Regions from separate parts of the Enterococcus gallinarum genome, predicted to be linked through region 2. Evidence: predicted binding sites of a transcription regulator. Region 2 holds the regulator's gene; each other region holds the start of a gene.

Region 1 (3,289 bases), 470 kb from region 2:
AGTAATAGCCGATCCCTAACAGAAGCAAACCGATGATCCCCATTGCCATCCGAAATGGGCGACACTTCATTTTGCTCACTGGCAGTGTATAGTTGTTCTTCGCTAGATCAATCAAAGGATTCTGCCAGACAAACAAAACCACTTGACCACTCAAAACTACCATGGCAAGCAAAAATACCCACACGGTAGTCAAAATCGAACGAGGCGAATTAAAAAAATGACTAGTGATGGATAGTCCCATCACTCGAATCAAGATCATTGAGAAAAATTTCGAAAATATAATCCCCATGAAAATGCCCACAACAAGGGAAAAAAGATTTAGGAGGAACGTTTCTCTCAGCAGCAGCCAGCTTAACTTTGCTCTGCGCAAACCCAGGAGCTGATAAACACTGATCTCTTTTTGCCGTTGATTCAAGAAGAAATGATTGGCACTTAGCATAAAAAAAAGCACCACAACAGCAACGATCGTACTACCAAAACCTAATACGCCATCGATGCGAATGTCTTGCTGCACTCGTTGAGTCAGCAAACGGTCATTCATCATAGCACTAAATGAATAAAAAATCATGACTGCCGTCATCATGCACACAAAGTAAACGACATAATTGCGAAACTGCTGCAAAAAACTGCGCCAGCCAATTTTATAGAGCATGGCGATCCCCGCCTCCAATCGTCGCTTGCATATCGATGATTTTTTCGAAAAACTCTTTGCGGGACCCTTTTTTGACTACCTCTGCAAAAAAGACACCATCTCTAATAAACAAAATCCGATTGCAATAACTTGCAGTGAAAGGATCGTGGGTCACCATGAGAATCGTCATATCTTCTTGCAGATTGATTTCAGCTAAATAACGCAACAGCTCTGTCGCCGCTTTTGAGTCTAAGGATCCCGTGGGTTCATCTGCAAACAACACGGAAGGACGGCTGATGATTGCTCTGGCGGCGGCCACCCGTTGCTTTTGACCGACCGATAGTTCTTCTGGGTAGCGGTCTAACAAATGAGCGATTCCCAATAAGTTCGCCAGATGTGCCAATCGCCGGTCAACTTCATTGACCGAAAGACGGTCGATCGCCAGTGGTAAGATAATGTTGTCTTTGGCAGTCAACGTGTCTAGTAAATTAAAATCTTGAAAAATAAAGCCGATTTCTTTTCGGCGAAAATCGCTTAGCTCATTTTCTGACAAGCGGGTGATTTCTTGTCCTCCGATTGCAACAGAACCTAGACTCGGACGTAAGATGGAGGAAAGGATATTCATCAGTGTCGTCTTTCCAGCACCACTTGGTCCCATGATCCCCACAAATTCCCCTTGATCAACGGAAAAAGAAAGATTGTCTAGGACTTTGGTTTGATTGAAGCGGGTTCCATAGGTTTTTGTCAGGTGCTTCACATCGATCATTTTTTTCATGCAAATTCTCCTTGATCTATTTCTACTTTTCTTCATATTTTCTTTATGGTAGCATATTTTCTTCTCTATCGCCCCTGCTTCGTTTTTACACATAAAAATTTTTTACAATTTTTATTCATTTTGTGAAACGTGAAACATGCAAGTCCTTGTTATCATCAAGTTTTTATTGAAAACCGCTTTTGAATATACACTACATATTGTGCATAATGAATTATTTAGCGAATAAAAGCCACTATATATAGTTGCCGAAAACCATATTTTGTTTTATGATATTGGAGAAGATAAGGAGTGATAGTAATGATGGACTTAAAGAGAAATACTGAACAAAGCGGGGGTAGCCATCCTCAATTAACCCAATTGAAGATCGTGAAACGTGATGGTCGCTTAGTAGATTTCGATGACCAAAAAATTTACGATGCATTAGTAAAAGCCCAAAGAAAAGTTAAAGGAGAACTATCTCCCCTCGATCATGAACGGATTTTAGAAATCGTAGAAGGAATCGATCATGAGATCGCCGAACGGTTTACCAAAAACGTTAAAATTTATGAAATCCAAAACATCGTTGAGCATATTTTATTAGCAAAAAATGAATATGCATTGGCCGAAGAGTATATCAACTATCGGACACGTCGCGATTTTGAACGCAGCAAAGCGACGGATATCAACTTTACGATCAATAAATTAATGAATAAAGATCAAACAGTGGTCAACGAAAATGCCAATAAAGACAGCAATGTCTTCAATACTCAAAGAGACTTGACTGCAGGGATCGTAGGGAAATCCATCGGCTTGAAAATGCTGCCCCCTCATGTGGCGAACGCCCATCAAAAAGGTGATATCCATTATCATGATTTAGATTATCATCCTTATACTCCGATGACTAACTGCTGTCTAATCGATTTCAAAGGCATGCTGAACAATGGTTTCAAAATCGGAAACGCAGAAGTCGAATCACCAAAATCGATTCAAACGGCGACAGCTCAGATCTCTCAAATCATTGCCAATGTGGCATCTAGTCAATATGGCGGTTGTTCTGCAGACCGGACGGATGAATTACTTGCACCTTTTGCTGAATTGAACTATCAAAAACACTTGCAAGATGCGCGTGAATGGATCGACGGCGAGGATCGCCAAGAAGCTTACGCGAAGAACAAGACAAGAAAAGACATTTACGATGCGATGCAAAGTTTGGAATATGAGATCAATACTTTGTTTACTTCAAATGGACAGACACCTTTCACTTCCTTAGGCTTTGGTCTGGGAACAAACTGGTTTGAGCGAGAAATCCAACGTGCAATCTTACAGATCCGGATCAACGGACTTGGCAGCGAAAAACGGACAGCAATCTTTCCGAAGCTGATTTTCAGTATCAAACGCGGCGTAAATCTGGAACCCACAGATCCAAACTACGACATCAAAGAATTGGCTCTGGAATGCGCAACGAAACGGATGTATCCAGATGTCTTGAATTATGACAAGTTGATTGAATTGACGGGTAGTTTCAAAGTACCGATGGGCTGCCGTTCTTTCTTGCAAGGCTGGAAAGATGAACATGGCGAAGAAGTCAATGTAGGACGGATGAACCTCGGGGTCGTAACATTGAATATTCCCCGCATTGCCCTAGAAGCTAACGGAGATCGCGACAAATTCTGGTCTCTTCTGGAGCAGCGTCTGCAAATCGTCAAAGATGCGCTTGTTTACCGAGTAGAACGTTGCAAAGAAGCGAGTCCGGCAAATGCACCAATCCTATACATGTATGGCGCATTCGGCAAACGCCTCGATCGCAAAGACAGTGTCAACGAGTTGTTCAAAAATAAACGTGCTACTGTTTCCTTAGGGTATATTGGATTGTATGAAGCAGCTGCTGCTTTCTTTGGTGGTGA
Region 2 (3,289 bases):
TGTACCACTAACACATAATGAATAAGAACATTGATCACACTATTGGATAATGGCGAGCGTTCCACTAAGCTTTTTAGCAGCCATTGTTCGGAGTCTGTGACAAAGCTCTTTTTTTCAGCTTTGATTGCTTTCAAGAATGCCATCGGCGCATTATTCTCACTTTCGCGGATCAATGCTAGATCGTTATCACTATACCCATTTTGTTTTAATGTATTAAATCGTCGGATCTCTTCATCTGAAGTGGGATCCACTTTATTTACAGTTTTGGTAAAACGCGTCCGTGTTTTTTGTAAAATCAATTGTTCTAATGCCTTCTGATCGATTTTCCCAGTAGTTAAAGAAACCGAATCTGTCATCAGATCCAACAGCTCCATCACATCATAGCCGTATAATGAATGGTATAGGAGTAGTTTTTGCCGAAAATCTTTATCGAAATTGTCTGCACGGATGTAGCGACGTTGAGCTTCATAAAGAAGAAAATCCCAATCTAGTTGTTGTTCATCTAACACCAGTCTGCTTTGAGTGTCTTGGAATTTGCCATTGACTTCCTGTAATTCCTCTTCATTGGCTGCAAATTGTTGTGTATCCAAGCGATAAGCATCCATAAAAGAAGCCGTAACTTCTTGATAGCCTTCTGCTTGCCATTTTGCTGGTTGGAACAACGAAACAAGTTGTCGAAACTTTCGCTCTCCAACATGGTTAAGCAATAAGAAACTATAGAGTTCATCTTGAAAGAAATCGCTCGCATGAACTGGCTCTTGCAGGTGATACAAAAATGTGATTCCTAACTCGTCATCTTCTTTTTCAAACGTTTTGAGTAAGCCGATTCCTTCTAACTTATTTCGTGCTTGAATAAAACGCTGTAACCCTACATTCATCGCATTCAAAATATCTAGATGAATAAACTCACTTTCTTGCGGATCCTGCTGATCCGCAGTCAGTGTCAGATAGAGTGCTAAGGCATCACTTTCGATGATTGGCTGATAAAGATGAATCAGCGCATCCTTCCCTTCAGTTGTTAGTGGACGACTTTTGAAGACACGATACAATTGATTTGGTAATATGTTGCCCACCATTCAGGGACCTCCTATTCCTCTTGATTGTCTGCTGTTTCTTGCGGATCACTTGGTTCTTTTGCCTTTTCAACGATGTCCTGCAATTCTTTTAAGAAGACTGACATATCTTTGAATTGGCGGTAGACACTAGCAAACCGAATGTAAGCAATCTCATCTAAGTCGACTAGATCTTCCATGACATATTCGCCAATCATCGTTGTCGAAACTTCATTTTCACCTAGTGCTCGCACACGATTCTCCACATGATCAACAATTTTTTCCATTTGTTCCATTGTAACGGGTCTTTTTTCAGCAGAGCGTATCAACCCTCTTAATATCTTTTCACGATTAAATTCTTCACGAGCGCCATTTTTCTTAATAACTAATAATGGTGCTTCTTCAATTCGTTCAAATGTGGTAAATCGATAACCACAGTTTTCACATTCGCGGCGGCGGCGAATCACGCGACCATCGTCGGCTTGGCGGCTATCAATCACTCGAGAATTGTTATGATGACATTTTGGACATTGCATAGTTCCACCCCGTTCTCTCTTCCGTGTCTCGAATGATGGCGAGACAGCGATGATTTATATGCTTAATTATAACATGAAATTCTTTTATCTAATAGGTAAAGTCTTTCAAGCGAAAGAAATATTACAAATTTAAATAATGTGACGGTTGTTTTTTTAGCCACAAAAGAAAAACGACAGAATCAATTCTGTCGTTCTCCTCCTTATCTCATTTGTAACAGTGACACAAACTCATCCAGAGTTTCCCGTTGTTCCATTTGTTGGTTGCATTGCTCACTGTCGCGACAAATGTAATTTCCTCGTTTGGTGTATGTTCCATCGCCACCACTTTTTGTCAACGATAAAAACATGGAGACAGTAGACTCATGCTGACATAAAGGACAGATTCCTTTTTTTACTTCTGTAGATAAATGACCATAGATTCCTTGGTAGCCTTTTTGAGTATTTACGATCATAAATTTACTTTGACTGCCGATGTCATCCCAAGCCAAATACGTATAATCACGAAGGTCTGTTTGGGAAAAATCAGGTACTTTTAATTTTTTTACTTTACGAAACAGTTTCTCTGTTTGTTTGACTGAAGGCACTTGAAAAGGTCGGACATTCTTTTTTAGTGCTTCAAGAATGGTCAAGCTCTTTGACATCGTCAAAGATGAATCAAAAAATTGACGAATCAGAGACTGTGCTTCTTTGTCCTCCTCAGAAAAAAATGGTTGAATGGCTTCTTCAGTTAACATTTCAACTGTGCGAATCGTATGGCGATCATTAACAGACTGATAAGTCCGAACTAATTGTTGGACTTGATGTTTGATGAAATGAAATTGATAGGGTTCAATGGTGGTCATAATAGATATCGATCCTCTCTTTAATGAAAAAACAAAAGATATTACTGATAAATTCCTCTGACCACAGTCAAGGACAATGCAGAATTCAGCATTTGTTGACCACCTCCTGGACTTCCCTTTTTTTTATGGAAAGTCATTGGCTATTATAGTTTTTCCTTCAGGGGTTGTCAATCATTGTCCGCAGACAGCATCCTTTTCTTGTCAAAGTGGAATTATTGATACCTTTTAAAACAGGATTTCCTTCTTTTTTATCTATTTATATTGATTGACGAATATGGTTTATCATAAAAAAACTCCAGATCCTGTCTAGAGTTTTTCTTCGATTCCTGTATAATGTTTCAAATGATCAGCATCCCGTCGTTCGGTTGAAGAGATCTTTGCAGCATCTGTGTCTTCATTTTCGTTTAACAATCGGTCCCGACCAAGTGTTTCTGATGTTTTATCACCTGGTTGAGCATCTAATTCATCATGCCGATCCTCAATTTCGTCTACCTGTTGTTGACGGTGATCTTTTTTGGCTTTTGCTTCATTTGCCTGTTCTTTTCCTTCTTGTTCCATTTTTTCATTATTGATCCATTCACCAATTTTTTCTTTTGCAGAACCAACAATTACATCTTTTTCGTCTTTCAATGATCCCATGATGATTCCTCCTTTTTTATTAGCATAGCAAGAATTTCTTCGATTGACAAAAGATACGTATGCGCTTCATTTAAAGATATGGTATACTGAATCAAATTTTCAGAATATTCTTTGACAAGGAGCAGTTTATGGACATCTTAAATTTTGAAGACATCCAGTTGGTTCGCAAGCAAACTGTTTTGTTGCAAGACATCAACTGGCAAATTGCTAAAAATCAGCA
Region 3 (3,289 bases), 1.3 Mb from region 2:
TGCGGACCAATCCTTTCCAGAAAATCGCTCTTTCGCAAGAATTGTTGCGGGGATTGATCGTTGACCAAGAACAAGCATTAGTGATTGCAGCGGGGTTAGGTCTAGTGATTGACTGAAGCATCACTTGATTCTGCGCCAGAGTGCAATCAACATCCATCCTGACAAGACTAAACTGATCAGCAGAGCGATTCCCCAGCCAAACACGGTATTCGTGAAGGGCAATGGAACGTTCATGCCAAAGAAGCTGGTAACGATCGATGGTACCGTCAGCAACAACGACCAAACAGTCAGGAATTTCATCGTGTCGTTCAAGTTGTTGTTCAACAAATTATTGTACGTACCTGACAATTGTTCCAGAATTTGAAACGCTAACTGAGTCATTTCAACGGCTTGTTTCGCTTCGATCAGTGCATCATCCAACTGCTCTTTTTCATTGTCGTCCATTAAACGAAAGAATGACAAAGCTTTGATCTGTTCTAATAAAACGGCATTTTGTTTCGTTGCCGAAACCAGATAAACGAGTCCGATCTCCAAGTCAGACATTTCCAACAAATTTTTATTGGTGGTCTTTTCCCGCAGCCGTTGATTGAGATGCACGCGATCGCTATTGACTTCTTCGACTAAAGGAAAAAAAGTTCCTGAGATCAAAAAAAGACTATTAAAAAGAAAATGAATCGGTGTTTGCAAAGGATTTTGCACGAGTATCCGTTCCATCATCGGAATCACATATTGGGTATTTCTCGAAGAAAAAGTAAACAGCCGATCTTTTTTTAAGATAAACGTCATCGGACTTGTTTCAAAATGATTGTCTTTCTTTTCTTGTTGAGGTACGTTGAACACCAACAACAATGCTTGGTCATCAGTATCGAACTCCACACGGGCACGTTCATTCTTGTCTAATGAGTAAGTTAACATCTCATCAGTCAACTGGTGCTGTCTTTGTAAACGCGCAATACTGCTACTGTCTTGTTGATCCACTTGAATCCATTCATAACGGCCATTGTAAAATCGTTTTTTTTCCACTGGTTTCCCTCCACACGTTACATGTTCGCTTTCTTCTATTATAAAAGAAAACAGCTGGAATCCCCACTTTTATGGGCTGGACTCCAGCTGTTGCTTTATTTGCGCACTTTTGCCAGTGCTTCGTCGACCATCGCTAATACCTTTTGGGCTGCTTCTGGATCTTCAACAAAGTTGAATTGATCGCCGTCGATTTGGATTTTTGGACTTTCTTGGTATTCTTCATACCATTGATCATACCGCAGATTCAATTCTTGATAATAGTCATACAAGGTAGGATCAAAGGATAACTGTTCATATTCCCGTCCCCGTTTATTGATCCGTTCTAACATAGTTTCAAAAGAAACCCGAATATGGACCAATAAATCTGGATGTTTTTTATGAGCTGCATAAGGCAATTCTTCCAACATGTTGGCCAATAAATCATCATAAACCCGAACTTCTGTATCCGTTGCTCGTCCTAAATCAGCATTCAAATGGAAAAGCAGTGAATCTTCATAAATGGATCGATCCAATACATTATTATCATCATTCAATGCTTTTTTGATACTATCAAAACGTTTATTCAAAAAATAAATCTGCAATAAAAAAGCATATTTATTTGGATCGGCATAAAACAACGGCAGCACTTCATTATCATCGATTGACTCATAAAATGCTTGACTGCCTAAATGATCAGCTAACAATGCAGTTAAACTTGATTTTCCTGCGCCGATAGTTCCTGCTAATACGATCACGCTCATATCCCCCAACTCACTCATCACTAAATATTGTATGTTTCATTTGCGTAATCAACTATACACTACTAGATATTGTATCGTCAACCCAGCGCTTTTGAAGCATAAAAACAAAAAATTTTCAATAAAAGTTTAAATATTTTCAGTTTTTTACGATTTCTTTTTCGGAATGCTTAACGAAACAGCCTTCTTCTAGTAAAATAAGAAAGAATCTTTTATTCGTTTTTCTGCGAACTTTTCTGTTCTAACGGAAAAACAAGGATCTATGATGAAATCACTAGTAATTATTAAGTAGATTGCAGCTTAGTTTAAAAGAATGACTCACAGGATCAAAGGGGAACCTTTATTTTTTTGCCTGCTGCTTCCTCTGAGACATTCTTTTGACTTCTGCTGCAGTTCTAAGAGAAATGAGGATAATGAATGTCACTCGGTACTGGCATAGCTACAGGGAAAATCATATTAATGGGTGAACATTCGGTCGTCTATGGTGAACCCGCCATCGCTTTTCCATTTGCTGGCGCAAAGGTCCACGTGACGATCACTGCCAGCCTAACGAATGATTTAACCTCCAATTATTACCACGGCCCACTAGAAGAAGCTCCTTCGCATTTAAAAAATGTGAAAGAACTTCTTCATCGCTTGCAGCAAGACCATCAAACCGGTCCCTTTTCTGTTTCGATCGTTAGTACAATCCCTTCAGAACGAGGAATGGGTTCAAGTGCGGCAGTTGCAGTTGCGTTGACTCGGGCCTTTTTTGATTGGCAGCACAAAGAGTTAAAAAAAGAACGGCTATTGGATTATGTCGATTTTTCTGAGAAAATCGCGCATGGAAATCCTAGCGGTATTGATGCTGCAGCAACAAGCGGCAACGAGGCGATCTACTTTACCAAAGGGCAGCCGATTACTTCTTTTCCATTGACGATCGATGGCTTTTTGTTAGTCGCCGATACAGGGATCAAAGGTCAGACCCGCACAGCTGTCAAAAGCGTCGCGCATCTGTTTGAAACGCAAAAACACCAAACGAGTCAGGCTATCAGCCGCTTAGGTTCTTTAGCAAAGACCGCTAAAGAAGCTATCTTACATAATCAGCTGACGCAGCTAGGTCAGGCAATGACCCACGCACATGAGACCCTCCGGCAACTAGGTGTCAGCAATCAAAACCTGGACGATCTCGTGTCACTGGCATTAGCCAACGGCGCTTTTGGCGCAAAGCTGACGGGCGGTGGCCGCGGTGGCTGTATGATCGCTTTGACTCAAACAAAAACACAGGCTGAAGTGATCAGCCGTATTTTATTGTCCAATGGCGCCCATGCCACTTGGATTCAAGGATTAGGAGCTTACGAACATGTATAAAGGAAAGGCGCGAGCCTACACGAATATTGCTTTGATCAAATATTGGGGCAAGGAGAACGAAACACTGATCTTGCCAATGAATAACAGCTTATCTTTGACGTTAGATGCTTTCTATACAGAAACCTCTGTTACCTTTTCAGAGGAATATACTCAAGACCGTTTTTTCCTGGATGACAAAC

The links. Region 2 encodes NrdR, which represses ribonucleotide reductase genes. Its sites were predicted from a motif close to ACACNATATATNGTGT; they were not measured.
Region 1: nrdD (anaerobic ribonucleoside-triphosphate reductase) is a predicted target of NrdR. The motif match lies at 1,636-1,651, and genes of this name have one in related genera.
Region 3: HED61_RS00865 (deoxynucleoside kinase) is a predicted target of NrdR. The motif match lies at 1,823-1,838, and genes of this name have one in related genera.

The regions. Positions count from the first base shown of each region.
Region 1 is NZ_CP050816.1:1,834,060-1,837,348, reverse strand. Features, by position in the region: gene HED61_RS09065 (FtsX-like permease family protein) at 1-652, opposite strand, end outside; gene HED61_RS09060 (ABC transporter ATP-binding protein) at 642-1,406, opposite strand; gene nrdD (anaerobic ribonucleoside-triphosphate reductase) at 1,704-3,289, shown strand, end outside.
Region 2 is NZ_CP050816.1:2,304,685-2,307,973, forward strand. Features, by position in the region: gene HED61_RS11450 (replication initiation and membrane attachment family protein) at 1-1,073, opposite strand, end outside; gene nrdR (transcriptional regulator NrdR) at 1,088-1,588, opposite strand; gene HED61_RS11460 (FusB/FusC family EF-G-binding protein) at 1,789-2,430, opposite strand; gene HED61_RS11465 (CsbD family protein) at 2,737-3,069, opposite strand; gene HED61_RS11470 (ABC transporter ATP-binding protein) at 3,198-3,289, shown strand, end outside.
Region 3 is NZ_CP050816.1:190,021-193,309, forward strand. Features, by position in the region: gene HED61_RS00855 (pentapeptide repeat-containing protein) at 1-116, shown strand, start outside; gene HED61_RS00860 (magnesium transporter CorA family protein) at 121-1,023, opposite strand; gene HED61_RS00865 (deoxynucleoside kinase) at 1,119-1,763, opposite strand; gene mvk (mevalonate kinase) at 2,178-3,110, shown strand; gene mvaD (diphosphomevalonate decarboxylase) at 3,103-3,289, shown strand, end outside.